Regions from separate parts of the Litorilinea aerophila genome, predicted to be linked through region 1. Evidence: riboswitches for the same ligand, from Rfam matches in the RefSeq annotation. Region 1 holds a riboswitch; the other holds the start of a gene.

The links. A riboswitch is a leader RNA that binds a small molecule or an ion and turns the genes downstream of it on or off. The one in region 1 is predicted to bind thiamine pyrophosphate.
Region 2: linked by a shared signal. The riboswitch ahead of cytX (putative hydroxymethylpyrimidine transporter CytX) and the one ahead of FKZ61_RS21795 (thiamine ABC transporter substrate-binding protein) in region 1 are both predicted to bind thiamine pyrophosphate.

What each region holds. Positions count from the first base shown of each region.
Region 1 covers NZ_VIGC02000041.1:31,847-46,490, reverse strand. Annotated here, with positions in the region: gene FKZ61_RS21820 (hypothetical protein) at 207-497, shown strand; gene FKZ61_RS21815 (YbjN domain-containing protein) at 537-962, shown strand; gene FKZ61_RS21810 (hypothetical protein) at 1,213-2,490, shown strand; gene FKZ61_RS21805 (hypothetical protein) at 2,735-3,055, shown strand; gene FKZ61_RS21800 (patatin-like phospholipase family protein) at 3,031-4,002, opposite strand; TPP riboswitch at 4,349-4,461, shown strand; gene FKZ61_RS21795 (thiamine ABC transporter substrate-binding protein) at 4,628-5,623, shown strand; gene FKZ61_RS21790 (ABC transporter permease) at 5,625-7,289, shown strand; gene FKZ61_RS21785 (ABC transporter ATP-binding protein) at 7,295-8,407, shown strand; gene FKZ61_RS21780 (SH3 domain-containing protein) at 8,424-9,278, opposite strand; gene FKZ61_RS21775 (hypothetical protein) at 9,286-10,125, opposite strand; gene FKZ61_RS21770 (metallopeptidase family protein) at 10,149-10,532, opposite strand; gene FKZ61_RS21765 (S8 family serine peptidase) at 10,621-12,930, shown strand; gene FKZ61_RS21760 (hypothetical protein) at 13,144-13,563, opposite strand; gene FKZ61_RS21755 (YggT family protein) at 13,689-13,937, opposite strand; gene proC (pyrroline-5-carboxylate reductase) at 13,956-14,644, opposite strand, start outside.
Region 2 covers NZ_VIGC02000012.1:130,664-145,307, reverse strand. Annotated here, with positions in the region: gene FKZ61_RS11345 (alpha-amylase family protein) at 1-1,354, opposite strand, end outside; gene FKZ61_RS11340 (beta-galactosidase) at 1,390-3,477, opposite strand; gene FKZ61_RS11335 (hypothetical protein) at 3,944-4,897, shown strand; gene FKZ61_RS11330 (AAA family ATPase) at 4,909-5,556, shown strand; TPP riboswitch at 5,784-5,890, shown strand; gene cytX (putative hydroxymethylpyrimidine transporter CytX) at 6,075-7,427, shown strand; gene thiO (glycine oxidase ThiO) at 7,464-8,618, shown strand; gene thiS (sulfur carrier protein ThiS) at 8,622-8,834, shown strand; gene thiG (thiazole synthase) at 8,936-9,715, shown strand; gene FKZ61_RS11305 (thiamine phosphate synthase) at 9,712-10,350, shown strand; gene thiE (thiamine phosphate synthase) at 10,459-11,145, shown strand; gene FKZ61_RS11295 (TenA family protein) at 11,142-11,774, shown strand; gene thiD (bifunctional hydroxymethylpyrimidine kinase/phosphomethylpyrimidine kinase) at 11,771-12,577, shown strand; gene FKZ61_RS11285 (TorD/DmsD family molecular chaperone) at 12,544-13,557, opposite strand; gene FKZ61_RS11280 (molybdopterin-dependent oxidoreductase) at 13,562-14,644, opposite strand, start outside.

The sequences.
Region 1 (14,644 bases):
CCTTGCCATTCCAGCCGCCCTGACCAATCAACGTCTGGAATGACACGATGTGCTGATGGTTTTCAGTTGTTAAGGTTCTCAATTCCCAACACGATGTGCTGATGTACGACAGGTAGTCGGTAGACAGCATGCGCCGACTACTGACTACCGTCTACCGTCTACCGTCTACCCCTCCAACTACACAAAAGACAGAAAGGACAACCACCATGACCCTGGAAGAATTTCGTCAATCCCTGGAACAGGCCCAGCCGCCGGCCGGTTTGAGCCTGGCCCTCCAGGCCCTCTGGCACGAAGCCAGGGGCGAGTGGGACAAAGCCCACAGCCTGGCCCAGGCCCAGGACGACGCCACCGGTGCCTGGGTTCACGCCTACCTCCATCGGGTGGAAGGGGACCCGGGCAACGCGGCCTACTGGTACCGGCGGGCCGGAAAGCCCGTCTCCCATCAGTCCCTGGCCGAAGAGTGGGAAAGCATCGCCCAGGCCTTGCTGGCCGAGTAGCCGAACCACCCCAGGAGCACTCCGGCCAGGAGGAAGGGCATGGAAATCGGCGACTACTTTCAACGTTACGCCTGGGCCTATCAGGTGCTGGATGACCAGGTCTGGTGCAGTACCTTTGCCACGGAGGACAGGCGGGCATACGACCTCTACGTGGCCCTGAGCCCGGATTGGATCCATTTTGCCGTCAGCCCTTTTCTGCCCGCCGTCCAACCTGCCTGTCGGGCGCGCCTCTACGCCACCCTCCTGGCCCTGAACCAGCAGATGCGGCTGGCCTACTTTGGCCTGGACGAGGATGGCGATGTGAACCTGCTGGCCGAGCTGCCCCGGTCCGGCTTCAGCTACGCCGCCTTCGCCCAGACTCTGGACACCCTGCGCCACTATGCGGCGCGGCTGGGCGGCGAGTTGATGCGCCTGGCCACGGAACCGGACTACCGGTCACCGGCGCTCCCAGCGGAATCCGATTAGAAAAATGATGGACATTTCCCCCCATCTGCGCGATAATAACGCCAGTTTCAACGACATGGGTACGTCCCACTTGAGAGAGCTGCGGGTCGGCAGTGACAGGAGTGCACTGCCGTGAGCGCGCCACTGGGGGACGTGTCCAGCGACACTGCGAGAAAGGGGATGCGCCCCGGTAGGGGGCAGGGGTCAGGCGCCATGGCGACACCCCGGCAGCCCCCAGAGGGGGTACGCACCCGTGAGAAGGAAGTGGGGTATGAGTAAATCTGAACGGTTTCCCAGCTACGCAAGCTGTGTTGCCAATGCGCTGAGTGCCTCCCGCCAGCCGTTGAGCGTGGACGCGCTCCTGGCCAAGGTGGCCAGCCAACGCCCCCTGGGCAAAAGTGCCCGTAGCGCGGTCTATCGGGCCATCAACCAGCTCTTCCAGGCGGTTCCGGTCGCGCCCGGGCGATATGGCTGGCTTTCCCACCTGCTGGCCAATACCTGGTACCGCCACACCCTGAACAACGACGAGCTGCGCCGTGGCTTCCTTCTCCTGGATGAGCTGGAACATATCGCCTTCTTTCCGCAGTTCTTCCAGGCCTACCGGCCCGACGACCGGGTGCTGACCGTTGAGCTCTGGGGAGGACCCACCGTGCAAGCCGTGGCTGCCATCGAGCACAAGACCTGGTCCCTCCGGCTGGGCAGCGACTTTGTGGCCTGGATCGAGGAACAGGGAGGCCAGAGCCGGGACGACATCATCATCGGCGTGGTGGACAGCATCGCCGGCCACTACACCATGCGCCTGCAGCCCAGCGAGAGCCGGGACGAGCAGGCCATTCAACACCGAAACATCCAGCTGGCCCTGCTGGCCGAGGAGATCGTGGCCGAGGATCGCCGCACCCGCCTGGCCATGCCCACCTGGGAACTGGCCGCCCGGCTCATCGGGCGGGGGTGCTACAGCGACCCAACGCCGCCCGACGACCTGCACTACGTCCTCCAGGAATACAGCATGCTGCGCCTGACCCAGGACATGGGCTACACCCTGGATCTCTCCGGGCTGGAGGAAGATCGGGACTTCCGGGAGGTGGCGCCCAACAGTGCAGGCCGCCTGCCCGGCGTCACCTATAGCCGCCAACCGGCCGAGGAAAATCTGGAGACCGACGAGGACTGGATCGCCGCGGTGGACGCGCTGGAAGATCTGGTGGATGAGTTGGACAGCGACTTCCAGGACTACCGGGATTTCCAGGACGAGGCCCAGGCCGACGCCGACACCTGCCCGGTCTACGAGGAGTATGTGAGCAACTTCCACGCAGCCCGGCGGCCCGGCGTGCCCCTTTCCCACGAGGACTATCACCTGCTGGAAGCGGAGCTGGAAACCCTGATCAGCCTGGAATATGAATTCGGCCGCCTGCTGCCGGAACAGCAGCAACGTAAAGAGGAGCTGGCCAACCGGCTCTTCATCGACCCGGAAAGCCTCATGAACGCCGACTGGGACTACCCGGACTATCCGGACTACCCAGACGACGATGAATCACCCTTCTGGAAGAACTGAGTAAATCCCGGCAGAAATTCGCCGATGGTTTCCGCCAGAGGTAGTGCGCCCAGAGGGCACCCGGAATTTCTGCCGTGGTATTTACGCCAGACTGTACTGAGGCGGATCGGGTCCTGGCCGTCCGGGAAGGCAAGACCGCTGGCCCGAAGCTGGCGGTCTTTTTTTTTCAGACATGGGGCCACGTTCGCAACTCCGCGACTGGGGCTGCGGACGTGGCGCCGCCCTGTCTCTGTGCTAAAAATCCATGAATAAACCGGTCAACTGTCGATACTTTTACGGTGACTATTTTCGAGGAAAAAACAAGGAGGAATGCCGCCTGCTGGCGGCCAATCCCAATAACCCCTACCCCTGGCACCGCTCCCTGTGTAACACCTGCCCGGTGCCCAAGATCCTCATCGAAACCAACTGCCCGGACCTGATGCTGGAAGCAGAGGTGCGGCGGAAATTTCTGCGCCAGCGGGTGGAGGTGACCTTTGCCGTGTGCGGCAAGCACCTCATCGAGCTGGAAGATCCCCGCCACTGTCCCCAGTGTGCCCGGGATCAGCAGGGCGGAAGCGCTTCCTGACCGGCCACTTGCCGCTCCGGCGGGGGTATCTCCATCCGCCTGGGGATGCCGACGGCTTCGGCCAGGCGGCGCCACCAGACGCTGCTCCCACGGCCGGAGACAGTGGACGCTCCTGCCCGCTGCTCCAGGTAGGCCACCGCCTGCCGATACCCCAGGTCGAACATCTCTTCCTCACCGCTGAAGTCGGTGGCCTTGGGCGGGTTGGGCGTGGAGAGCCGGATGTGGTGCAGGCGAATCTTCCCCTGGCGCTCTTCTGTCAGCAGCAGGTCGTGTTGGGCCTGGAGGCGTAACATGGTGGCCACGCTGCGCCGGAGCAGCCCCACCACGCCGCGCACCAGGCCGGGCTCTTCTTCTTCCTCCCGTGCGCTGACGATGTGCAGGGAGTAGATCTCCCGCACCCCGCGCTCCAGGGCCACCCGCAGGGGCAGAGGGGTCACCGTTCCGCCGTCAATGTACCGCTCGCCGTTGACTGTCCACGGCGGGTGAAGCGGGGTCAGGGCGGTGCTGGCCATGAGGGCATCCAGAACCCGGTCGTTGGGGTCGTCGCCAAAGACATGGAGCTGGCCGGTACGGAGGTTGGTGGCCGTGACGTACAGCCTGGCGCCCTGGATCTGGCCGAAGGTCCAGGCCGGGCTAACGCCAATGCGCTGCAAGAAGGCATAGAAACGGCGGTTGTCGTAGAGGCTGTCCTGGCCGCTCAGGAAGCGCCAGAGGACGCTCAGCCGGCCGTTGGGGTAGACATCCTGTCGGGTCACCTGGCGCCACATGTCGGCCAGGTGTTCCACCTGTTCCAGGGTGGGCTCCCGGGCCAGGAACGCCGCGTTGAGGGCGCCGGCCGAACAGCCCACCAGCATCTGGGGGCGGATGTCCCGTTCCAGCAGAGCCCGCAGCGCACCCACCTGAAGGGGACCCAGATTTCCGCCACCACTCAGGACAAACGCGCGCATATTTCGACTCCCTACCAACACTTTCCACCAATTTCATTCGAGGGCGCCCCCCCGAATGGGGCATCGTTCCCTGCCATCATACCACATTCAGCATAGGGAATGAAGGCATATTCTTCTGTCAGATCCGTCACCAAACCGTAGGTGCGGTCTCCGACCGCACGGTTTCACAGATTCAGGCGGGTGAAGCGACGGAGACATAGGCGCAGCTGCGAGCTGCGCCTACAGGGCGGTGGCCATGTCTCCCGGGGGACCTCTGGCCCCACAGGTGGGGGGATAATTCGACGATTTCAGCGGAGTGTGCTAGACTGAAACGCAGAAGGGTCGCGGGTTCTGAGCCTGGCGGCCGACATCACAGACGGGGAGCTCGGAAGCGCCGGGCTGAGAGGGTGGCCGACCTGCCACCGACCCAATGGACCTGATCTGGGTAATGCCAGCGGAGGAAACCATAGCCCACTTTCCCTGGGAAACTCACCTTACCCAATCGGGTAAGGTTTTTTTATCCGCCTTGGCGCATCAATCTGTTTTATTCAAAACGGAGGGCCTGATGAACCGGAAAACCTTCTTCCTGCTTCTCTGCAGCCTGCTCCTGGTGGCAGCCTGTCAGCCGGTGGCACCCCCGGCCAACATGTCCACCAGCGAAGCCGAACCGGCCACCGTGGTGCTGGCCAGCCACGACTCCTTCAACGTCAGCGAGGAGGTCCTGGCCCAGTTCGAAGAGAGCAACCAGATCCAGGTGCAGTTCCTCCAGCTGGGGGACGCGGGGGAGGCCTTGAACAAGGTGATCTTGAGCAAGGATGCCCCCCTGGCGGATGTCTTCTTCGGCGTGGACAACACCTTCCTGAGCCGGGCCCTGGATGCGGACATCTTCGAGCCCTATACCTCGCCCCTGCTGGACCAGATCGACGACGAGCTGAAGCTGGACCCGGAAAATCGCCTGCTGCCGGTGGACTATGGCTACGTGAACCTCAACGCAGACCGGGCCTGGTTTGAGGAACGGGGTATTCCCCTGCCCCAAAGCCTGGAGGACCTCATCAAGCCGGAGTACGCCAACCTGCTGGTGGTGCAAAACCCCGCCACCTCCTCGCCGGGCCTGGCCTTCCTGCTCACCACCGTGGCCTACTTCGGTGAAGATGGCTACCTGGACTTCTGGCAGGCCCTGAAGGAGAACGGCGTGCTGGTGACCGACGGCTGGAGCGAGGCCTACTTCGACCACTTCACCGTGGGCTCCGGTGGCAGCGGGGACCGTCCCCTGGTGGTGAGCTACAGCACCAGCCCCCCTGCGGACGTGGTCTACGCCACCGACGGGCGCACCGAACCGGCCAGCGTCAACATCTCGCCGCCGGGCGGCACCTTCCGCCAGATCGAGTTCGTGGGCGTGCTGCGGGGCGCGGCCCACCCCGAGGAGGCCCGCAAGCTCATCGACTTCATGCTGGATGTGCCCTTCCAGGAGGACATCCCCCTGCAGATGTTCGTCTACCCGGCCAACGTCAACGCCCAGTTGCCGGAGGTCTTTGTGCGCTTTGCGGAGAAGCCGGCCGAGCCCGCCCAACTGGATCCGGCGGCCATCGACGCCAACCGGGAACGGTGGATCGAAGCCTGGACCAACGTGATGCTGCGGTAGGGTGCGAAAACTCAGCCGGCTGCCCCTCTATCTGCTCTACGCGCTGCCGCTGCTCTTTCTGGCCGGGTTCTACCTCTATCCCCTGGGCCACATTCTGGCCACCAGCTTCCGGCCGGAGGGAACATGGACCCTGCGCGGCATCGAGCAGACGGTGCGCCAGCCCTTCTTCTGGAAGGTGCTCTGGTTCACCACCTGGCAGGCAGCCGCCTCCACCGGGCTGACCCTGATCCTGGGTTTGCCGGTGGCCTACCCCTTTGCCCGCTATCGCTTTCCGGGCAAGAGCCTGCTGCGGGCCCTGACCACCATCCCCTTTGTCATGCCCACGGTGGTGGTGGCCACCGCGTTCATCACCCTGGTGGGCGACAACGGCCTGCTCAACCAGTGGCTCCAGGAGTGGTTCCACCTGGATGAACCGCCCATCCGCCTGTTGCAGACAGTCTGGATCATCCTGTTGGCCCACGCCTTCTACAACGTGAGCGTCATCGTCCGCACGGTGGGCGGCTTCTGGGCCCACCTCAACCCCCACCTGGAAGAGGCAGCCGCGGTGCTGGGCGCCAGCCGCTGGCGCCTCTTCCGGGAGATCACCCTGCCCCTGCTGGCCCCCAGCATTCTGGCCGCCAGCCTGCTGGTCTTTCTCTTCTGCTTCACCAGCTTTGGGGTGGTCCTCATCCTGGGGGGACTCCGCTATGCGACCCTGGAGGTGGAAATTTATCGGCAGGCAGTGAGCCTCTTCAACCTGCCGGTGGCCGCCTTCCTGAGCCTGGTGCAGATGGCCATCACCTTCACCATCATGGCTGTCTACACCCGGCTCCAGGCCCGGGCCAGCCTGCCCCTGGAGATGCGCCCCCAGGAGCGGACAGCCCGGCCGGTGACCGGTACCTGGCAGCGGCTCGGCCTGGGGCTGATCCTGGTGGTGACCCTGCTCCTGCTGTTGGCCCCCCTGCTGGCCCTGGCCTGGCGCAGCTTCACCCTGGGCGGAGAGGGTTTCACCCTGGCCTACTACCGGGAGCTGGCCGTCAACCGCCGCCAGAGCGCCTTCTTCGTGCCGCCCCTCACCGCGGTGCGCAACTCCCTGCTCTTCGCCATGGCCACCGTGGTGCTCAGCCTCTTTCTGGGCATCGTCAGCGCCTACCTCCTGGCCCGCCCCCGGAGCTGGGTCACCGCCCTGCTGGATCCCATCTTCCTGCTGCCCCTGGGCACCTCCGCGGTGACCCTGGGCTTCGGCTACATCATCTCCATGGGTCCCCTGCGCACCTCCCTGGCCCTGGTTCCCATCGCCCACAGCCTGATCGCCTCGCCCTTTGTGGTGCGCACCTTTCTGCCGGCCCTGCGGGGGTTGGACCCGCGGCTGCGGGAGGCTGCGGCGGTGCTGGGCGCGCCTCCGTGGCGAGGCTGGTGGGAGGTGGACGTGCCCATCCTCTTCCGGGCCGTCCTGGTGAGCGCCACCTTTGCGTTCACCATCAGCCTGGGGGAATTCGGCGCCACCCTGCTGGTCAGCCGGCCCGATGTACCCACCATGCCGGTGGTCATCTACCGGGCCCTGGGCCAGCCGGGCCTGCTCAACTACGGCCAGGCCCTGGCCATGAGCACCATCCTGATGGTGGTCTCGGCCGCTGGGCTCCTGGCCATCGAACGCTTCCGCTTCCAGGATATCGGCGAGTTTTGACGACGATGACCACGACCACCCAGCCCATGCTCACCCTGATCGGGGTGAGCAAACGCTACGGCCAGACCACCGTGGCCCTACAGGATATCCACCTGGAGGTCTACGCCGGGGAGATCCTCTGTGTCTTGGGGCCCAGCGGCTGCGGCAAGACCACCCTGCTGCGGGTCATCGCCGGCCTGGAAGACGCGGACACGGGGCAGATCCTGCTCAAGGGCCAGGACCTGCGGGAGCTGCCCGTACACCGGCGCCATTTCGGCTTCATGTTCCAGGACTTTGCCCTGTTCCCCCACAAGTCTGTGGCGGAGAACATCGCCTTCGGCTTGCGCATGGCCCGCCGGCCGGCAGCGGAAATCCAACGCCGGGTGGCGGAGATGCTGGACCTGGTCAACCTGGAGGGGTACGGCGAACGCTCCATCTTCGAATTGAGCGGCGGGGAACGGCAGCGGGTGGCGCTGGCCCGCAGCCTGGCGCCCAACCCACGGCTCCTGATGCTGGACGAGCCCCTGGGCAACCTGGACCAGTCCCTGCGGGATGCGCTGATGGTGGAGCTGCGCAGCATCCTGACCCGGGTGGGGGTGACGGCCCTCTACGTCACCCACGACCAGGAAGAGGCCTTCGCCCTGGCCGACCGGGTGGTGGTGATGAACCGGGGACGCATCGAACAGGTGGGCCGGCCGGAAGCCGTCTACACCCACCCGGCCTCGCCCTTCGTGGCCCGCTTCCTGGGCTTCCGCAACCTGATTCCCGCCACCCTGGAGCAGCCCGGCAACGGACGCCTGCGGACGCCTTTGGGCGAACTGCCCGCACCGCCCGATGCAGCCGGCCGCGCCGCGGGATCCTACACCCTCCTGATCCGGCCGGAGGCGGCCCGCTGGCCTGGACAAGGGGAGCTGCCGGGGTCGTTCCGGCTGGAGGGGAAGCTGACGCGGCGATCGTTCCGGGGCAGCCACTACGGCATCGAGCTGGAGGTGGCCGGCAGCCAGGGCATGGAACGGCTGCACTTCGAGCTTCCGGCCTACAGCCTCTCCAGCGACGGCGGGGAGCCGGTCCTGCGCCTGCCGGATCCCGGCGCATCCATCGAGCTGGCCATCCACCCCGGGCTGATGACCCTGCTGTGATGCCCTTTCTCCACCCTCACTCCACCGGGAGAAGAACGGTGCGGGTGCTGGTGTTGGCAGCGGCCCAGGCTTCGGTGCCGTCATCCAACTGGACGTACCACCAGACGATGGTGTCCTGATCGCCCCGGGTGTAGGCCGGCCCCCCGATCACCAGGGCCGTCTGGCCGCTCTCCATGGCTCCCCGCACCTCGCCGGCGTTGGGGCCGGGCTCGCTGCGCAGGGTGAGGCGGAGCCCCGGCGCGATCTGGACCCGTACCCCGATGCCGATGCCGGGATGGGCGTTGCGGCTGGGCGGCAGCACTTCTTCCGCCTCCCCGCCGTCCGACTGGTTGGTGAACAGGGCAGCCACCACATTGGGGCCGGGAGTTTCCGAGCCGGCGGGCGCCGAGGCTGCCGTTTCATCGGGGGTACCGCCCGGCTGGTAGAAGGCCACCAGCCAGACCAGGAAGAGCATCACCGCGATCCCCAGGGCCGCCACCAGCAGGCGGGAAGACGTGCCGCGGGGTGGCGTCTGGGGGGTGGCATCTGTCACCGTGGAGAGCCGCACGTGCATGGCGTCCCGGTGCTGGTAGGTCTGCATGATGCGCAGGGGCAGGGGATCGTCGCCGGTGTAGCGCTCCTGGAGAAGGAGCCGGCTCTGGCGGATGGCAGCTTCGTGGACGTGGCTGGGCTGATCTTCGTACAGGTGAAGCTCGGCCCGCACCGGCTGGCCTTTGCCATCCAGCAGCACCAGCAGTCCCGCCACCGGCCAGGCCTCCGAGTCGGTGATGTTGTAGTAGTGGGCGGGGATGGCCTGGAACGGTGGGTGGCCGGCGCTGCGGTGAAATTCGCTGCGGGTATTGAACTGGATGCGATAGCTGTCCTGTGCCATACAACCCTCACCGGACGGGCAGGGCGACGGTGACGATGCCGCCCACCCGGGCACTGTTCTCCGTGTAGTACAAAACCCGTACCTGATAATCCACGGGAATGTCCGGTCGCAGGTAGCCCTGCCAGCGGATGCTGTCGCCCACTTTGCGGTAGGGATATTCGCCCTCGGGCAGGCCACTCAGCTGCGCGCCCCGGGCTTCGCTGCCCAGAAAGCCGATGGTCATGCCGGTGAAGAGCTGGCCGCTGGATGCGCTGGTGGTGAAGGGAAACTTGAGGGTGTTGGCCCCCAGGTCGACCTCGGCAGGGGTCGGGGTGATGTTCTCGATGTGTAGGCGATGGACGCCCGCAGCCCGCACGGTGCGGTCGGTCACCTGGTAGATGCGCAGGCGCAGGTTGTAGGTCACCCCGGCCAGGCCCGGCCACGGCCCGTCGTAGTCCAGGGAGTCGCCCACGGTGCGCACGCTACGCAGGCCGGCGATTTCGAACTGGGCGCCGTCGGCGCTGATAGCCGTCAGGCGGATATCTGTGCCGGGAATGGCCTGACCCACTTCCAGGCGCCGTTCCAGCGGGCCGCTGTAGATGATGGCGCCGGGTCCAGCCTGGAGGGCCGGCAGATCCTCCAGCACCGGCAGGTTCTCCAGCTGACTGAGATCCGGCAGGCCCAACTGCCCCAGCAGGTCCGGGAACTCCTGCAGCCCATCGGGAATGCCGGGGACATCGGAGAGATCGATGGGCAGCTCCGGCAAGGGGATGCCCGGCACAGAGCAGCCGGCCACCACGAGGGCCAGCAGCCAGAGGGTCAACCAGGCCAACGGCCGTCTACGATTCGTCAGATGCAGTCCAACCAACGTATGCCTCCCCTTCTTGACCGTCAATAGGCGCCCAGCTCCCACAGACGCTCGTCGCTGATGCCAAAATGGTGGGCAATTTCATGGAGCACGGTGCGCCGCACCTGCTGGCGAATGGCGTCTTCATCCCCCGGCGGGCAGACCTGGAGAATGGGCTGGCGGAAGATGGTAATTTTGTCCGGCGGCGCCAGACTGTAGTATTGACCCCGCTCTGTCAGGGGCACACCCTCATAGAGGCCCAGCAGCAGTTGGCCGCGGCGCATCCCCACCTGGGCCAACTGCTGGCGGGTGGGCCACTCCTCCACCACCACAGCCAGGTTGTCCACCGCAGCCCACAGGGCTTCGGGGATGGAGTCCAGCGCCTCTTCGACCAACTCTTCAAAGCGTTCCAGTGAAATCGTATCCATGGCTGTTTGCGTATTCGCCGGGAACATTCGAAAATGGACACAGAAAATGGTTGCAGGGAGATTTTAGCACAAAAACGAAAGAGGGACCATGGAGATCAGGCGGCCCATTTTGGCCCTGTTGCTGGTTGTGGGGCTGGTCATGCCAGGGTGGAAGGTTCAGGCACGGCCCCAAATGGTGACCGACACGCCGGCCGCATCGGCATTGGAAGCGGAGGCAGAGGTGGATCCATCCACCTTGCTGTTGGGCCTGGAAGGCGAGCCGTCGGAAGCGGAACTCCGCGCCTGGCTGCAGGCAAACGGGCTGGAGCTAACCCGTCGCTGGCCGGAATTCGGGCTGATCGCGGCCCGACCTGCGGATGAGGCGGTGCTGGCCAGCAGTGCAGAGCTGTACAGCGCCATGGAAGTCCGGCGGGCAGCCGTGGACCAGGCGCCCTTTATCCGCTTCGCCGAGTTCAACGCCCGCATCCAGGCCGCGTCCAGGTTGCTGCTGAATCCGCCCCAGGAGCCGCCGCCCAACGATCCCCTGCTGCCCCAACAGTGGGCCCTGGAACGGATCGGGGCCCTGTCTGCCTGGGGCATCAGCCAGGGCAGCCCCGCCATCACCGTGGCCCTCATTGACAGCGGCTTCGATGTCACCCACCCCGACCTGGTGAACGCGCCCCTCTGGCACAACCAGGCTGAGCTGGCCGGTGTGGCCGGTGTGGACGATGACGGCAATGGTTTTGTGGATGACTTCTACGGCTGGGACTGGGTGGAGCAAGACAACGAGCCCAACGACCCCTACGGCCACGGCACCCACGTGGGGGGCATCCTGGCGGCCACGGCCAACAACGGCGAGGGTATCGCCGGCCTGGGCCGGCAGCTCCAGATCCTGCCCCTGCGGGTGCTGGATGCCCAGGGGCGGGGCTACATCGACGACCTGATCGACGCCCTCTACTACGCGGTGAGGGCCGGCGCCCGGATTGCCAACATGAGCCTCACCCTCAACACCGATCCATCTGCCCTGCGCGTGGCGGTGGACAACGCCTACCGCCAGGGCCTGTTGTTGGTGGCGGCCGCCGGCAACCACAGCCCTGGCTTCCCGTCGCCGCCGGTCTACTGGCCGGCCGCCTACCCCCAGGTCATGGCCGTGGCCGCCACCGACGCCAACGACCAGTGGGCCTCCTTCAGCAACCAGGGGACGGAGGTAGAAGTGGCCGCGCCGGGCGCCGGCATCCTCAGCACCTACCGCAACGGCGGCTACGGTACCCTCTCCGGCACCAGCATGGCCACGCCCCACGTCTCCGCCCTGGCGGGCCTCCTGTGGAGCCTGCGCCCTGACCTGAGCCGGGACCAGATCCGGGCGCTGATTCAGGAAACGGCCGAGGACGTGAACGGAGATACCGCGCCCGGCCGGGATGCGTCCCTGGGTTTCGGGCGCATCAACGCGCACGCGGCCCTGCTGGCTGCTTCCGCCGATCTGGGGCTGCAGCCCCTGGCCTCTTCGCCCCAGGTGGTCTTCAAAGGGGAAGCGGTGAGCTTCCTCGTCCGGGTGGTGACGCCGGACCAGGGATCCGGTTCCCTGCCGGTGGGTGGTGCGGTGGTCTACTACGGCCTGGGGCCGGCCGGTGAGGAGCTGCCCCCCCAGGCAGTGATAACGGGCACCCTCAGCAACGAGCGGGGCGTGGCGACCCTCCAGTTCCAGGCGCCGATCACGGCAGGCGACTATACCCTGCATCTCCAGGTGGGTCAGGCCGCCGGGCAAACCCCCGTCTACGTCCAGGCGGAGCCTGTCCAGGTAGAGTTCACGGTGACCCCTTCCACGCTGCAGGTAGGCCAAACGGGGAGCTTGACCCTGCGGCTGTTGGACGATGAGGGTCAACCCATGGCTGGAGAGATGCCCATTTCCCTGGTCACCGACCTGGGCGCCTTCGGCGACGGCAGCACCGCCCGGGATGTGGTGGTCCACAACGGCGTGTACACGGACACCTTCCAGGCCGGCACCCGGGCGGGCCAGACAACCATCCGCGCCCAAATTGGCCACCTGCGGGCCAACGTCACCGTGACCATCCAGCCCGGCCCGGCCACGGAGATCGAGGGGCCCCTGGACCTGCCGGCCCTGTTCCCGCCAGCAGAGAGCTACTCCTTGCCCCTCACCTTCCGGGTCACCGATTCCTACGGCAACCCGGTCGGGGATGGCCTGCCGGTCCAGGTCTTTGCCAGCACGGGGAGCGTGACGCCCACGGCCACCCTGACCATCAGCGGCACCATCACCACCACGGTCACCATTCCGGCGGGACAACGGGAGCCCATGGTGATGTGGGTGGTGGTACCGGGCACGCACCTGCAAAAACGGGTGGACCTCACCTTCGTCGTCCCGACCCTGTGGCTGCCTTTCATTGAGTCCAGGGAGGATTAAACAACAGCGGGCGGGCCAAGGGCCCGCCCCTACGAAACCGGCGCCCCGTCGCAGGCAGGACGAATCGTGATTCGCCCCTACATGCTGCGCAGGCGTCGCCGTCCTTTCATCCACCCGGATGTGGCGCCATCGGGCGGCTGGGAGCCGCCCTACCACAAACCGGCGCCCTTTCGTGACTGGCGACAGCAGACGGGCACGGCGGCCCGCCCCTACTCAAGAATCTGTGGGTTCGCAGCGCACCATGGGACCGTCCGGCTGGTTGCCGGTGTGATATTCGTAGCTGTTTCCATCCACGCGGAGCTCGATGCGGTAGCCCGGGGTGATAACCTGGGCGTACATCATCCCTTCCTCCGGGCAACCCAGGCTGGCATCTGGCCAGTCCACGGCCTCCACCCCGGCCACCTGGATCTCCTCGGCAGCTACCCCCAGCTCCTGGGCCAGGTCGGCCCGGGCCTGGGCCACCAGTTGTTGCTCCACCTCTGACAGGCTCGACACGTCCACCGCTCCTTCCGGCAAGGTGGTCACCTCGCCCTGCTCCGAGGCCACCGGCTGGATAGGCTGGCAAGCCACCAGGGTCAGGGCGACCAGGACACTCCAGAGGCCTGCCAGCCAGCGCTGACGCCCCCGTCCCATTCGCCTGGCTAATCCTGCCAGGGGGCCGGCGCCCCTCCGAGTTACAGCACCTGGCGCCATATGGCCCCGGTCTCCACATCCCTGTGGACGCCTGAGTGTGCCAGCCATGTGCTCTCTCCTTTCTGTCAGGCCAATGAGCGCAGGAGCTGTTCCAGGACGATCAGCAGGAAGAAGGCGATGATGATGGAGATGTCCATGATCCCGCCCAGGGGCGGCACCAACTTCCGGATCGGCTCCAGGACCGGCTCGGTGATCTGGTACAGGAACTGAACCAGGGGATGGTAGGGATCCAGGTTCGGGATCCAGCTCACCAGAGCCCGCGCCAGCAACACGTAACTGTACAGCTGCAACAAAATGATTAACAAGGTGATCATGGGCACTCTCTTTTCATGCTACTCGTCATACACGGCGCCGAGCTCCTGGCTGCGCCGATAGGCGGCTACCACAGCCCGCACCAGCGCCGCACGCACGCCGCTGTTTTCCAATTCCAAAAGGCCTGCGGCGGTGGTGCCGCCGGGACTGGTCACCCGATTGCGCAGATCGGCCGGGTGAAGGCCGGTGGTCCGCATCAATTCCACGCTGCCGGCAATGGTCTGCAACACCATCTTCTGGGCATCACCCCGACTGAAGCCGATGTGGACACCGGCGTCGATGAGGGCTTCGATGAGCAGGAAGACGTAGCCCGGCCCCGAGCCGCTCAGCCCGGTGGCCATGTCCAGATAGCCCTCGTCCTCCACCGCAATCTGTTCACCCAACGCCCCCAGGATGGCCTCGGCCTGGGCCCGTTGAGCCTGGGTCACCGCTTCCGTCGCCGTCCAGACGCTCATGCCCATGCCCACCTGAGCCGGCGTGTTGGGCATGCAGCGCACGATGGCCCCATGGCCCAGCCCCTCTTGCATGACCCGGATGGGCAGCCCGGCGATGATGCTCAGAACCAGGGCCGAAGGCGGGATGTGTCCCTTCAGGCCGGCGAAGACTTTGGCCGCCACCTGGGGCTTGATGCTCAGGACCACCACATCGGCATCTTTCACAGCGGCCGCGTTGTCTTCACTCACGTGGACGCTGTACGCTTCCTGCATCT
Region 2 (14,644 bases), on a different contig from region 1:
GGCTGCCGCCCCGGGCCACAAATTCACTGAGCTGGCGGCATTGATGGTCCGAAAGGGCCGCGATGTTGGGCAGGATCAGGGTGCGGTAGCGGTCCACGTGCTCTGCATCCAGCAGGCCATCGTGGACCATTTCGAAGGGGATGCGGGCCTCCACCAGCGCCTGATACCAGCCCAGGATGGGCGTCTCCACCCATTCATAGGCCTCCTGGCCGCCGTAGAATTGGGCCGTCTGTTGGGAGTAGACCAGGGCAACCCGGGCCAGGGGCGCCTGGTTGCGCAGGTAGCGTTCGTGTCGGTGGTGCCAGCCGTACAGCTCTTCCACCACCTGGAGCCAGCGGGGATCGTAGACTGAACCGGCGAATTTGGTGAACCAGGGGCGCAGGCCATTGGCGATGCCATCCAGCACCCAGAGGCGGATCTCCGCCGGGCTTTGGACGGAATCCTTCCAGCGGTACTTTTCCTCCACCCCCACGCTGAAGATGCCGCCGATGGGCTTGTTGCCCAGGGTGGCCCGATACTCCTTGGCATTCTTGCCGTTGGCCCAGGGGGCCATCAGCCCGTGGCGAGCCTGGCGGTCGGCAAAGAGGGTGTCCGACAGCTCGCCGATGGTCTTCATGTCCAGGCTGCTGAGCGCGCCGCCCCCGGAATTGGCGATGAAGCGGGCTCGGGGATTGATGGCCCGGATTTCCCCGTCCCACAGACGCCACAGCTGGAAGAGCCGCTCCTGGCGCCAGCCCAGGTAGGCGCGCCAGGCCGGATCGCGCGGGTCCTGGCTGCGGGGCAGATCCAGGCCATGGCGCTCCCGGAACAGGCGACGGCAGCTGGCACAGTAGCAGATGCCGTGACCTGTCCAGCGGTTGCTGAAGATGCCGTCCACCTGGTAGCGGGAGACGATTTCCCGGTGTACCTCGGTCATGAACTCGAAGTTGTAGGGGCCCAGGGCACAGGTCACCCACAGCTCCGGCGACGCCCAATGGCGGCGGGGCTGCCCGTCCACGTCTACGGCCACCCATTCGGGATGGGCTTCGTATGCGTCCTGGTGGATGGCGTGGGGGTCGGTGCGCGCGATGACCACCATGTCCATGGCCCGGCAGCCGGCCAGCAGCTCGCCGAATGGGTCGCTGTCTCCCATCCAGGGAGAGCGGTAGTGGAAGGGGATTTGGGTGGGGTAGTAGGCCACGCAGCCACCTGCGCTCAGGCAGGCGGCGTCGGCGTGGACCCGCCGAAAGTAGTCCAGCCAGAAGTGGGGATCGTAGTTCCCCGGGTCGTTCTCCACCAGGGTCAGCTGGGCCCACCGCATGGGCCGGTCGAACCAGTCGGCGTTCCCGTGGCTGTGATTGGAATCGGCCACCATGGTGCTCCTTTCCTGATAGGCGGCGGATCTGCTTGTCAGGAGGCCAGCCGCAGCACCGTCACGTCCCGGGCCGGCGCGGTGAGTTCCACCGTCCGTCCCGTCACGGCAGCTGGCGCACCCCACAAGGTCTCGCTCCCCTGGAAGGGTCCCCACGCCGGGCTCAGGGACAGGCGGACCGGTCGCTCCTGGCGGGTGGGGTTGGCCACCCACAGGTAGGTGCCGCCCTCGCCGTGGTGCAGCCGGGCTTTCACCTGGGGATCGCTGCTGCGGATGTGTTGCGCCTTGCCGGCAAAGGCCAGGCAATCGGCGAAGAAGGGAGCCGAGCCGTTGCCAGGGTGTCGGCCATGCCCGGCCCCCACCATGGTTCCCACCAGGCGGGTTTTGCCCTGGCCGTAGCGGTGTTCGACCGCGGCCACCTGCCCATCGGCGTACCAGCCCACGGCGGTGCCGGTGGTGGGCCGGTAGGCCTGCAGGAAAATCCCACCCCAAACTGGAATGCCGTTGAAGTTGAAACGCAGATCGTCCAGCAGGTCCGGCGTGAACTCCACGTAGCTCTCCTGGCAACCGAAGAGCTCGTCCAGCCCGAAATTGGGCTGGTGGGGGCCCACATGGCCCCGGTCGCCGAAGTAGGCCGGGCACCCTTCGGCCACCAGGGTGCCGCCGGCCGCCACCCACTCTTTGAGCCGCTGTGCGACGGCCTGGGGCAGCATCACCGGGAAGGGCAGGTAGAGGAAGTCGTAGCTGTCGATGTCGTCGATGTGCACCCAGTCGGCCTGGATGTTGTTGTCGAAAAAGCCCTGGTACGCGCCCTGCATGGAGCGAGCGTAGAAGTCGGTGCTCTCCTGTTGGGCATAGGTGAAGAGTTGGGTCTCCGGCACATAGACGATGCCCACCTCGCCCTGGACGGGGCGGGAGCGCCATAGCTCGTCCTGGGCAGTGGCCCAGCGGCCGATGCGGCTCACCATCTCGGAGCGGGGCGTGCGGGATCCATCCATGCCGTAGGCGCCAAAGGCGCCGAACAGGGGGCCGTCCAGTAGCGGACGCCAGCGCAGGTAGTACATGCCCGTGGCCCCCAACATGAAGCTCACCAGGTCCCAGTAGCGGATGTCTTCCGGCTGGGCGATGCGGCCCTGGTCCCGTGGTTTGCCGATCACTTGGGGCTGCATCCAGAGCGGCCCGGCGTAGGTCTCTGCGTGCCAGAAACGTTTGCCCCGAGACGCCGCGCGCACCAGGTCCACCGCGTGGAACTGTTTCCAGGGCTCATCGCCATGGCGTGAAGAGCCCCACGTGTAGCCGTAGCTGTCCACCTGGGCCGCGGCCCGCCAGTCGTCGGCGCCCCGGGGGGCCATGACCGTCAGGCTGCCCACGATGCCATGGGCGGTGATGGGGTGCACCGGGTCGAGCTGGCGGATCAGGTCGACCTTCCAGGCCATGAGGCGGTAGGCGTTGTCGATACGAAATTGGAGCCAGTCCAGCACATGGGGGTAGGGGCCCAGGTGGCGAGGCGGGGAGACATCTTCCCACGCTGCGAAGCTGTGGCGGTGCCAGGCTTCGCCCAGGGCGCGCAGGTCGCCGTACTTCTCCTGCAGCCAGGCGCGGAAGGCGGCAGCCGTGGCCGGGCAGTAGCAGAGCTCCTCGCCGAAGTTGCACTCGTTCCAGACATCGTAGCCGCCCAGCCCGGGGTGATCCTTGTAGCGGTTGACCAGGGTGTGCAGAAAGCTGGCCACCAGCTCTCGATAATCTTCGTTGTCCAGGCAAAGGCCTGGGAAGCCGCCCGTGACACAGCTGCCGCTCATCCGGCTTTCCACCGGCTGCCCTTCGCGCGTCTGGTAGCGGGCATGGGCGTACCGTCGAAAGGCCCACTCGGGCGCCGCCATGGAGAATTCGGCGATGATGGTCTTCATGCCGTGTTGGGCGGCCAGGTCCAGCTGACGGTCGTAGTCGGACCAGTCGAAGACGCCCGGTTCCACCTCCACGGCGGACCAGAGGAACCAGTGGCGGAAGCTATTCATCCCATCTTCCGAGGCAGTGCGGTAGTCCCGTTCCCAATCTTCCCGGGGGGGATTGGACTTGCGGAAATAGACGGCTCCGTAGGGAAAACGGGGCAAGGGCGGGGTGGTCATGTGCTCCTCCTTTGGCGGATGGACGGTCAAGGGCTACAGGGAGCACCTTGGCCGCATGTTCAGTGTGATTGATGTTCCGTGTGAATGTGGTGGTTGCAGGGAACTTAAGGAGGTTTTCCCTAGTGTACATCGATTTCTGCGCGAGGGAGAAATTGGCCCTGGCACGGAAGCCGCCCCATTGGGGAGCTCTGCATGAGACCGTGGCATGAGATCGTGGCCGGCCTTGGGGCCGATGATTTCAATCATCGGCTGGCACACCCCAGGTGCGTTAAAACGCACTCCACGGCACGGATGGCACCTGGCTTGAATCCGCTTTGAACGGATTTGCTGCCCCAGCGAGACCTTCCCCCGTCTCGTCATCTGTGGATGGACGTACTACCGCCCACTAGCCTATCCCCAGGTAGCGGTGATACAATGGAGCCCAGTTCTAGCCATTTCCCATCCCCTTTCCCCAATTGGAGGCCCCATGATCCGAACCGGCGTGGCCTATATGGGTCATCACAACCCCAAACACCTGGCGACCGATCTGCGCGCCATGCAGGAGTTACAACTCGACGACGTGTTGGTCTGCCTGCAGGAGAACGACTTCGTCCATTTCACCGGCAAGGTGCACTTCACCCCCTCCATCGCCCGGGAAGCCGGGCTGCGTCCCCTGGCTATCTTCTGGGGCGCGCTGAACCTCTTTGGCGGCGGCCGCTCCAGCCAGTTTTTGCTGGAACACCCCGAGTGCTTCCAGGTGGGGCGCGACGGCAGCCACCGGCCGGCTGGCTGCTACGTGAATCCCACGTCGGTGGCCCGCATCCAGGAGATGATCGACATCATCGCCCAGGCGGGCTATGCCGGCTACTTCGTGGACGAGCCCACCCCCCTGCGGGCGTGCTACTGTCCCGCCTGTCGGGAGAAGTTTGCCACCCTCTACGACGGGGCAGAGCTGGCCGCCGCCCCCGAGCCCTTACAGGAGGAGTTTCGCCAGCGCTGCGTCGTCGACTATGTGCGCACCATCGCCGCTTACTGCAAGGCGCACCATCCCCACCTGGAGACCCTCTGTTGTCTGATGCCGGTGGACCGGGCCATGTGGGCCGCGGCCGCGGCCATCGACAGCCTGGACAACATCGGCACCGACATCTACTGGGTCAACAACGATCGACCCCTGGACGAGATGACGCCCCTGCTGCAGGAGATGACGGATGTGACCCGACAGCATGGCAAAGTCCACCACGAATGGCTCCAGTGCTGGCGGGTGCAGGCTGGCCGGGAGCCGCGCATCTTCGACCAGGGCCAGCGGCTGGTTCAGGCCCGGCCCGACGCCATCTATGTCTGGGCGTGGGAGGGCCAGATCGGCACCACCGAAGCCTGCGAAGATCCCGCCGCGGCGTGGGGGCAGGTGTGTCGGGTCCTCCGCCTGGCAAAGGCCGACTGACGGAGCCCGCCATGTTCAACGTCTGCATCAACTGTGGCCAGTACCGGGCGGACAAGGTGGTGGATCCGGCCGGGCCCGACGCCATCTGCCCCGAATGTGGCCACCGCCACCCCTTCCTGCAGCAACCCCTGTTCGTGCTGGGCGGCGCGTCCGGCAGCGGCAAGTCGACCCTCGTCGCCGCTTTGGTCCACACGCTTCCCCAGGTGGTGGTGCTGGATTCGGACATCCTCTGGATGGATGAGTTCGCCGCGCCGGAACAGTGGCCCAAGTACACCAACCTCTGGCTGCGGCTGTGCAAGAACATCGGCCAGTCGGGGCGGCCCGTCTTGCTGGCCGGCGCGGGCCTGGCCGTGCCCGCCAATCTCACCGCCTGTGTGGAAGCCCGCTACTTTTCGGCGCTGCACATCCTGGCCCTGGTCTGTGACGACCAGGTGCTGGCCGAGCGGCTGCGGGCACGGCCAGACTGGCGTAACTGTAGCAATGCCCCCTTCATCGACCAACAGGTGGCCTTCAACCGCTGGCTCCGTCAGGAAGGTCCCCGGCAGACTCCGCCCGTCCGCCTGTTGGACACCACCGACCGCCCGGTGGCTGCCTGTGCCGCAGAGATCCGCCGCTGGGTGGTTGGAACGTTAGAACGTTCCAACGGTTCAACGACTTGAGGAAACCCCATGATTGACCATACCGTTGACTTCTGCCGCCACCTTGGGGCGGCGCCCTCTCCCTTCGAGTTTGACACCACAATTTGACATCACGGCAACCAGGCTGCTAGACTGAAAGGGTCATACCGGTATCGGCATCCGGGTTCAAACATATCGGCCGGAGGAGCCTGGCGGTTTCCTCCGGTGGTCGTTTGAGCCTCCGCACCATACCAACCGAACCTGTTGTTCATACCCGTTGGGGGAGCCTGGTCACAGGCTGAGAGGACCATTGCATGGTCGACCCCATGAACCTGATCTGGGTAATGCCAGCGCAGGGAAACGGATTCGCTTTGGAGAAGGCGACGCCACCCTGCGGGGTGGCGTTTTTCGTTGCCCCGTACCTGAAGAGCCCCTTGCCTTCCTCCAACGCCGTTCGGGCCACCTTCCGCCTGGACAACCGGGGCAGGTGCCCGACTCCCTGAACGCTGCTACCTGGAGCATGAACAGCAACATGAATGCACAGGAAAGGAGCAGCGTCAATGGAATCACAACAAACCGTGGGACGCACCTTTTTGCCCAAACTCCAGGCACCTCCGGAGTGGGGCATCCGTCCCGTCACCCCCGACTTCCGCATTCTCCGTTTTCTGGACTTCTTCGTGCTCTGGTCCAGCCTGGGGGTAGGACTGCTGGTGCTGGAGGCCGGAGCGCTGCTGGTGCCGGGCCTGAGCCTGGGCCAGGCCTTGCTGGCCATCGGGCTGGGCACCCTGTTGGGGAACCTCCTGCTGGCCTTGACCGGCGTGGCCGGCAGCGACCACGCCGTGCCCACCATGGTCCTGCTACGGCCGGTGCTGGGCACCCGGGGCTCCTACCTGCCCAGCCTCCTCAACCTCATCCAGCTCATCGGTTGGACTGCGTTCGAGTTCTGGGTCATGGCCCTGGCCGCCGAGCGCATTAGCCTGGCCCTGTGGGGGGTCTCGGGCTATGGCGTGTGGCTGGTGATCTTCGCCGCCTGGTGCATCCTGCTGGCCCTGGGCGGGCCGCTGGTGGTGGTTCGGGAGTGGCTGGAGAAGTTCGGCGTCTGGCTGGTCTACGGCGTCACCCTGTGGATGACCTACGCCCTCTTCACCCAGTACGACCTGGGGGCGCTGTGGCGGCAGCCGGGCACCGGCGACATGCCCTTCTGGCTGGGCGTGGACCTGGTGGTGGCCATGCCCATCTCCTGGCTGCCCCTGGTCTGCGACTTCACCCGCTTTGCCCGCAGCTCCCGGGGCTCCTTCTGGGGAACCTTCCTGGGCTACGGCCTGGCCAACATCTGGTTCTATGGGCTGGGCGCGCTCTTTATCCTCACCCTGCAGGTGAGCGAGCCCACGCCAGAACACCTGGCCACGGCCATCATGGCCCTCACCGGCGGCGCGCTGGCCCTGCTGGTCATCCTGGTGGATGAAACGGACAACGCCTTCGCGGACATCTACTCCGCGGCGGTGACCATTCAAAACGTCTTCCCCCAGGTGAGCCAGCGGCTGCTGGTGGTGATCATCGGCCTGGTCTCCCTGGGCCTGGCCGCCTTCCTGACCATGGGCCGCTACTTCGACTTCCTGCTCCTTATCGGGTCGGTCTTCGTGCCCCTCTTCGGCATCCTGGCGGCGGACTACTTTGTGGTGCGCGGGCGGCGGCTGCAGGTGGACGCCCTCTACCGGCAGGAAGGGCCGTACTGGTATCGGGGTGGCGTCAACTGGTTGGGCGTGGGCGCCTGGCTGGTAGGCGTGGTGGTCTATCACGCCATCGCCCGGGGACTGCCCTGGCTGGGCGCATCCATCCCCGGCTTTGCCGTGGCCTTCCTGCTCTATCTGCTCCTGGCCCGGCTGGCCGGTCCCCATCTCGGGCGGGAATAGAAAAACGGAAATAGAAAAAGAGGAGGATCGCGTGCCATGCAGCGGCCTGAGCATGTTCTGATCGTGGGCGGCGGGATCTGTGGCCTGGGTATCGGCTGGGAGCTGGCCCGGACCGGCCAGCCGGTGACCGTGCTGGAACGGGGGGAGGTGGGGCCCGGGAGTTTGCCGGCAGCCACCTGGGCCGCTGCCGGCATGTTGGCTCCCCAGGTGGAGGCAGAACCCGGCGAGGAGTCGTTGCTGCCCCTGCTCCTGGAAAGCCGCGCCCGCTGGGCTGACTTCAGCCGGGAACTGCAGGAGGCCAGCGGCATCGACGTGGGCTATCGGACGGAGGGCACCCTGGTCGTGGCGGTGGACCGGGATCAGGCGGAGCGCCTCCAGTTCCAGTATGAGTTCCAGCGCAGCCTGGGCCTGGAGCTGAGCTGGCTCTCTGGCCGGGAGGCCCGGCAGCGGGAACCCCACCTGACCCGCCACGTGTTGGCTGCCATCTACAGCCCCCTGGACCACCAGGTGGACAACCGCAAGGTGATCCTGGCCCTGCGCAAGGCCTTTTTGGCCGCCGGTGGCACCCTGCGGGAACGCACCCAGGTGGCCGAGGTGTTGGTGACAACCGGCGACAGCGCTCCCCGGGTGTGCGGCGTCCGGCTGCAGTCGGGGGAAACCCTGTCGGCGCCCGTGGTGGTGATCGCGGCCGGCGCCTGGTCGGCCGGGTTGGCCGGGCTTCCACCGGAGGCCCGGCCGCCGGTACGTCCGGTCAAGGGGCAGATGATCGCCCTGCAGATGCCCACGGACCCACCCTTGCTGCGCCACGTGATCTGGGGGCGGGATGTCTACCTGGTCCCCCGCGAGGACGGCCGGCTGCTCATCGGCGCCACCGTGGAGGAGAAGGGCTTCGACGCCCGGCTCACCGCAGGCGGCGTGTACAACCTGCTGCGCCGTGCCTGGGAGACCCTGCCCGCCATCGACGAGCTGCCCATCGTCGAGACCTGGGCCGGGCTGCGGCCGGGCAGCCGGGACGACGCGCCCATCCTGGGGACTACGCCGGTGGAGGGGTTGATCCTGGCCACCGGCCACTATCGCAACGGCATTCTCCTGGCGCCGGTCACCGCCCAGGCCATCAGCCACCTGATTCGCACCGGCGAGACGCCGGAGATCATTCGCCCCTTTGGGCTACAGCGCTTTCAGCGAGGGTAGAAGATGGAGAGAACCATTACCGTGAACGGCGAGCCCCAACCCTACCAGGAGCAGACCGTGGCCGAACTCCTGCAGGCCCGGGAGATCCCGCCCGATCGACCTGGCATCGCCGTGGCCGTCAACGCCACGGTCATCCCCCGCAGCCGCTGGCACGAACACCGCCTCCAGCCCGGCGATCGGGTCGAGATCGTGCGGGCGGTGGCGGGCGGGAGATAGTTGGACAGTAGACGGTAGACAGTAGACGGTAGTCGGCGCATGCTGTCTACTGACTACCGACTACCGTCTACCTCTCTTCCCTTTCACACGGAGAAAAAATCATGCAAACACCTACCGTTCCACTCACCATCGCGGGCAAGACGTTTCGTTCCCGTCTCTTCCTGGGGACAGCCCGTTACCCCAACCAGCAGGTCATGCTGGATGCCCTGGAGGCCAGCGGCGCCGAGGTGGTGACCGTGGCCATGCGCCGGGTGAGCCTGGATGGCCAGGCGGAGAACCTCTTCGACCTGCTCCGGGGACGCTATCACATCCTGCCCAACACCGCCGGCTGCTACACCGCCCGGGATGCGGTGCTGACGGCTCAACTGGCTCGGGAAGCCCTGGGCACCAACTGGATCAAACTGGAGGTCATCGGCGACGATGAGACCCTGTTCCCCGACGTGGAGCAGCTCCTCCAGGCGGCCCAGGAACTGGTGGATGACGGCTTCGTGGTCCTGCCCTACTGCAACGACGACCCGGTCACCTGCAAGAAGCTGGAAGCCATCGGCTGTGCCGCGGTGATGCCCCTGGGCGCGCCCATCGGCTCGGGCATGGGCATCCGCAACCCCTACAACATCCAGATCATCCGGGAACAGTGCCAGGTGCCCGTCATCGTCGACGCCGGCGTGGGGACCGCGTCCGACGCGGCCATCGCCATGGAGCTGGGCTGCGACGGCGTCCTCCTCAACTCCGCGGTGGCCCAGGCCCGGGATCCGGTCAAGATGGCCCGGGCCATGCGGCTGGCCATCGAAGCGGGCCGCCTGGCCTACGAGGCAGGCCGCATGCCCCGCCGCCTCTACGCCAGCGCATCCAGCCCCCTGGAAGGGCGCATCCAGCTATGACCTTGCCGGATCCGCCCCTGCTGGTCATCACCCATCGGCGGATGGCCCCCCGGCCGCTGGCCGCAGTGGTGGCCGATGCGCTGGCCGGCGGCTGCCGCTGGATCCTGGTGCGGGAGAAGGACTTGCCCCGGCCAGCCCTGACTGCGCTGGTGCAGGAAGTGGTAGCCCTGGCCCGGCCCTACGGCGCCTGGGTGAGCGTCAGCGCCGATGCCCACGCCGCGGTGGAGGCCCAGGCCCACGGCGTCCACCTGCCCTGGGGGCAGGACATCCAGGCCACCCGGCAGGTGGTCGGGTCGGACCGGTGGGTTGGAGTTTCCGCCCATTCCCTGGCCGAAGCCCAGGCTGCGGCTGCGGCCGGCGCCGACTATGTCACCCTGAGCCCCATCTTCCCCACCGAGAGCAAGCCTGGCTATGGCCCGGCCCTGGGCCTCTCGGAACTGCATCGGGTCAGCCAGGCCGTTCCTGTGCCGGTCATCGCCCTGGCGGGCATCACCCCGCAGAACGCAGCCGCCTGTCTCCGGGCTGGCGCGGCCGGCGTGGCCGTGATGGGGACGGTCATGCGTGCGGCGGATCCAACCCGGGTGGTGCGTCAACTGGTGGCGGGACTCAAGAAAAGAAAGAAGATTGAAGATTAAAGATTGGGGCCTGGAACCCCTTTCCGTCACTACCCAATCTTCAATCTTCAATCTTCAATCTTCAACCTTCAACCTTCAACCGGATGGAGCAACAGGACGGAGTCCAAGATGAAATGTGACGTGGATTGGTCCGTGTATGTGATCACGGATCGGCGTGTGGTGGGGGGGCGGGACCTGTTGACGGCGGTGCGGGCGGCCATTCAAGGGGGCGCCACGGTGGTCCAGTTGCGGGACAAGGGCGCCACCACCCGGGAACTGCTGGAGCTGGGCCGTGCCCTGCACCAGCTCACCCAGGCCGCGGGCATTCCCCTCATCGTCAACGACCGGGTGGACGTGGCCCTGGCTCTGGACGCGGAGGGCGTCCACGTGGGCGATGACGACATGCCGCCCGCGCTGGCGCGGGCGCTCATCGGCCCCCAGCGCCTGTTGGGCGTCTCGGCGGACAGCGTGGCGGTGGCGCGCCAGGCAGAGCAGGCCGGCGCCGACTACCTGGGCGTGGGGGATGTCTTCGGCACCACCACCAAGCCCGACGCGGGCACGCCCATCGGCCTGGAGGGGCTGGCTGCCATCGCCCGTTCGGTGCGCATCCCCGTGGTGGGTATCGGCGGCGTCACCCTGGACAACGCGGCCGCGGTCATCCAGGCAGGCGCCGCCGGTGTGGCCGTCATCTCCGCCGTGCTGGGCGCGCCAGATCCGGCCGTCGCTGCTCGGACCCTGCGGAGCCGGGTGCGCCAGGCTCTGGTCGAACCTTCGGCGAAAAACCTGGATGAAATACAGGAGGAGCGTTCCCCATGACCTTATCCACCGACCTGTGGCAGGCCAGCCGGGAGCTGGCCCAGGCCTGCCTGGCACATCCCTTCGTCCAGGGAATTGCCACAGGGAAGCTGCCCATCCAGGCCTTCCAGTTCTACGTGGGCCAGGATGCCTACTTCCTGCAGGCCTTTGCCCGGGGCTACAGCGTGGCCGCGGCCCGCTCGCCGGACTGGGAGGGCTTTCAGGCCTTCCACGAGCTGGCCGGCGGCGTGCTGGAAGAGCTGCGGCTGCATCACGAGTACGCCCACCGCTGGGGGGTAAACCTGGGCGCCGTGACGCCCAGCCCCGCCACCCGGCGCTACACCGATTTTCTCCTGGCCACCGCCTGGAGCCAGGAGGTGGGGGTGACGGCCGCGGCCCTGGCCCCCTGCATGCGCCTCTATGCCTACCTGGGCCAGCGCCTGGCGGAGCAGGGACCGGCAGCCGATTCCGCATACCGGGAGTGGATCCAGACCTACAGCAGCCCCGAGTTTGACGCCCTGGCCCGCCGGCTGGAAGGGCTGGTGGACCGCTACGGCCGGGACGACGATCTGACACGCAGCGCCTACGCCTATGCCATGGCCTGCGAGCTGGATTTCTTCCAGGCTGCCTGGGAAGGAGGAAAATCATGAAGAAAGTGTTGACCATCGCCGGCTCGGACTCTGGCGGCGGCGCGGGCATCCAGGCCGATCTGAAGGCCTTCGCCGCCCGGGGCACCTACGGCATGAGCGCCATCACGGCCCTCACCGCCCAGAACACCGTAGGCGTCCAGGGGGTCTTCCCCGTCACGCCCGAGTTCGTGGCCCAGCAGATCGACGCGGTCATGGAGGATCTGGGCGCGGATGCCTGGAAGACGGGGATGCTGGCCAACGCCGCCATCATCCAGGTGGTGGCCGAGCGGGCCCGCCACTACCGGGTGGAGCGGCTGGTGGTGGATCCGGTGATGGTGGCCAAGAGCGGCGATCCCCTGCTGGAGCCAACGGCCCGGACCGCGCTGGTCGAGCACCTGCTACCCCTGGCCTACCTGGTGACGCCCAATCACCACGAGGCCCAGGTCCTGGCCGAGATGCCTGTGGGCACCCTGGCGGAGGCCCGGGAGGCGGCCCGGCGTATCCACCGCCTGGGCCCCCGCTATGTGCTGGTCAAGGGGGGGCATCTGCCCGCCGCGGAAGATGCAGTGGACGTGCTCTACGACGGGCGAGACTTTCAGGAGTTCCGCGCGCCCCGGGTGGACACGCCCAACACCCACGGCACAGGCTGTACCTTCGCCGCGGCCATCGCCGCGGAGCTGGCCAAAGGCGCCGATGTGGCCCAGGCGGTGGCCGCAGCCAAACGCTACCTGACCGCGGCGCTGCGGGCCGGTGCCGCGCTCCGGCTGGGCCGTGGCCACGGCCCGGTGGATCACTTCCTGGGCCAGGCAGTGGCCGTTCCCTGAGGCCCCTGGGGGCCATCCAGGGCCGCGGTCAGCTTCTGAAAAAGCGCTTCTGTCGCGCGCAGCCGTGCCAGCCAGGGCTCCACCACGGCCTGGCTGCCGAGCTCTTCCCCACAGCGGCCCAATGTCCGCGCTGTTTCGTCCACCAGCGCCTGCAGGGTCGCCAGCGCCGGGCCGAAGCGGTCGAATTCGGCGGCGCTGCGCAGGAAGGTGCGGAGCATCTGCCGCCGTTCGCCGAAGCCGTGGGGCGCACCGGCTGCACGGCCCATCCGGCTGATGTCCCCGCGAGAGAGGTAGAGGCCGCTGTGGACCGGCGTTAACAGAAAGCCGGCGATGGCGTCCAGGTCGGTGTGGGGGGCATCCAGGTCGGGTAGGGTGGACCCTTCCCCTGCCGGCAGTGTTGGCTGGGCCCGGCTGTTCTCCGTCAGCGAGTGCCGTCGCTCCACGGCCAGGGCCAGGGTCAATCCGGCCAACTCGGCGTAGAAGGGATCGCCCTGCCGTTGCACGGCCACGGTGAAGGCCGGCAGCCAGGCCAGCAGGTGCTCGTCCAGGAAGCTGGCCTGGAGTTGCCGGGCCCGGGCCACCATGTCTGCGCGGCCATCCTCCCACGCCTCGGCCTCTGCCTGGCACAGGAACGCCAGCGCAGCCAGCTCATGGGCCAGGTGATCGGCCGGCTCGCTGTCCTCGTCCACGGCAAAGCCCATCTGCCGATAGCTGGCCCGCACCCGCTCCGTTTCCGCACCCCCCAGCAGCCCGGCAGGGTCCAGGAAGAGGCTCTGGTAGGGGAAGACGTTGAGGCCGAAGAGGGTCTGGAAACTGGCCGCCGCCGCGTCCGCGTTGTAGGGGCGGGGCATCACGGCAGACAACGCCGGCAACCCCTCCACCTGGTCCCAGAGAGCGGGCGTCAGCCCATGGCGGTAGAGGTGGCCGAAGAGGTCGAAGGCCCGGGCGCAGGCCACTGCTGCCTGGTGGCTGGAAAACATGGGGCTACGCACCGGACGGGGTGTCCACGGGCGGCCCTGCTTCGGAGTCGTGGAGATGGCCTTCCGCCGTGGGCAGCCGGTAGGCCGCGGGGGTCGGCTTGAGGGGCCGCTTGAGCCACAGGGGACGGCGGTTACCATCGGGGCTGACCCGGTTGGCCGGCCGGGTCAGGGCCAGCCACTCCCGGTAGACCTGCATGGAGCGATTGGTGTCTACCCACACGTCGCCGTGGCGGTCGCCGGGCTCGGCCTTGCGCACGTCCACCGCCTTCTGGAGCCAGCAGTGGGCGCCGCTTAGCGGGTCGGGGTGGACGGCGTGGGTCAGGTTCTGGTGCACGCCCACGTCTTCCCACCAGATGCGCTCGCTGTCGGGGTCGAAGCTCTGCCAGGGCCGCGCGCCGTGGATGTGGTTAAGCTGGAAGTGCCCCGATTCGTCCTCCTCCAGCCGGGCCAGGGCCGACATGCCGGGGTTAACCCCCAGATCCTCCTGCAGGCGCCAGCGCCCCAGGTGATGGCTCATGGCGATCACGCCCGGCTTGATGCCCTCGGTCACCCACACGGTATCCACAAAGTAGCCGATCTCGGTGGTCACCCGCACCAGGTCGCCCGTTTTGACGCCGATGCGTCGGGCGTCGCTGGGGTGCATCCAGACCGGATTCTTGTGGCTGATCTCGTAGAGCCACTTGGCGTTGGCGCTGCGGGTATGGATGAGGGTCGGCAGGCGGAAGTTGGGCAGGAGGATCATCTCCCCCTTCTGCACGTCGATGTGGTCTGGATGGACGTGACTCTTGAGGGGCCAGGGGATGGTATACTCCCGCTCCGGCCAGCCCCAGGCGTAAAGCGTCTCGCTGAAGAATTCCAGCTTGCGGCTGGGCGTGTCGAAGCCAACTTTGCGCTCGCCGTCCACCTCCACCCCCTGGCCTGGCGGCGCTGGCTGCTCGTAGGGGGTGTAGTTCTCCCGCTTGATCTCGAAGACGCCGTACTTGCGCATGTACGCCAGCGGCGTCAGCCCCTCAGCGGCCGCGGCTTCGGGCAGGCCGGGCACGCTGTTTTCGAAGATCCAGCGGTAGTACTCCTCCACGGTGATGAT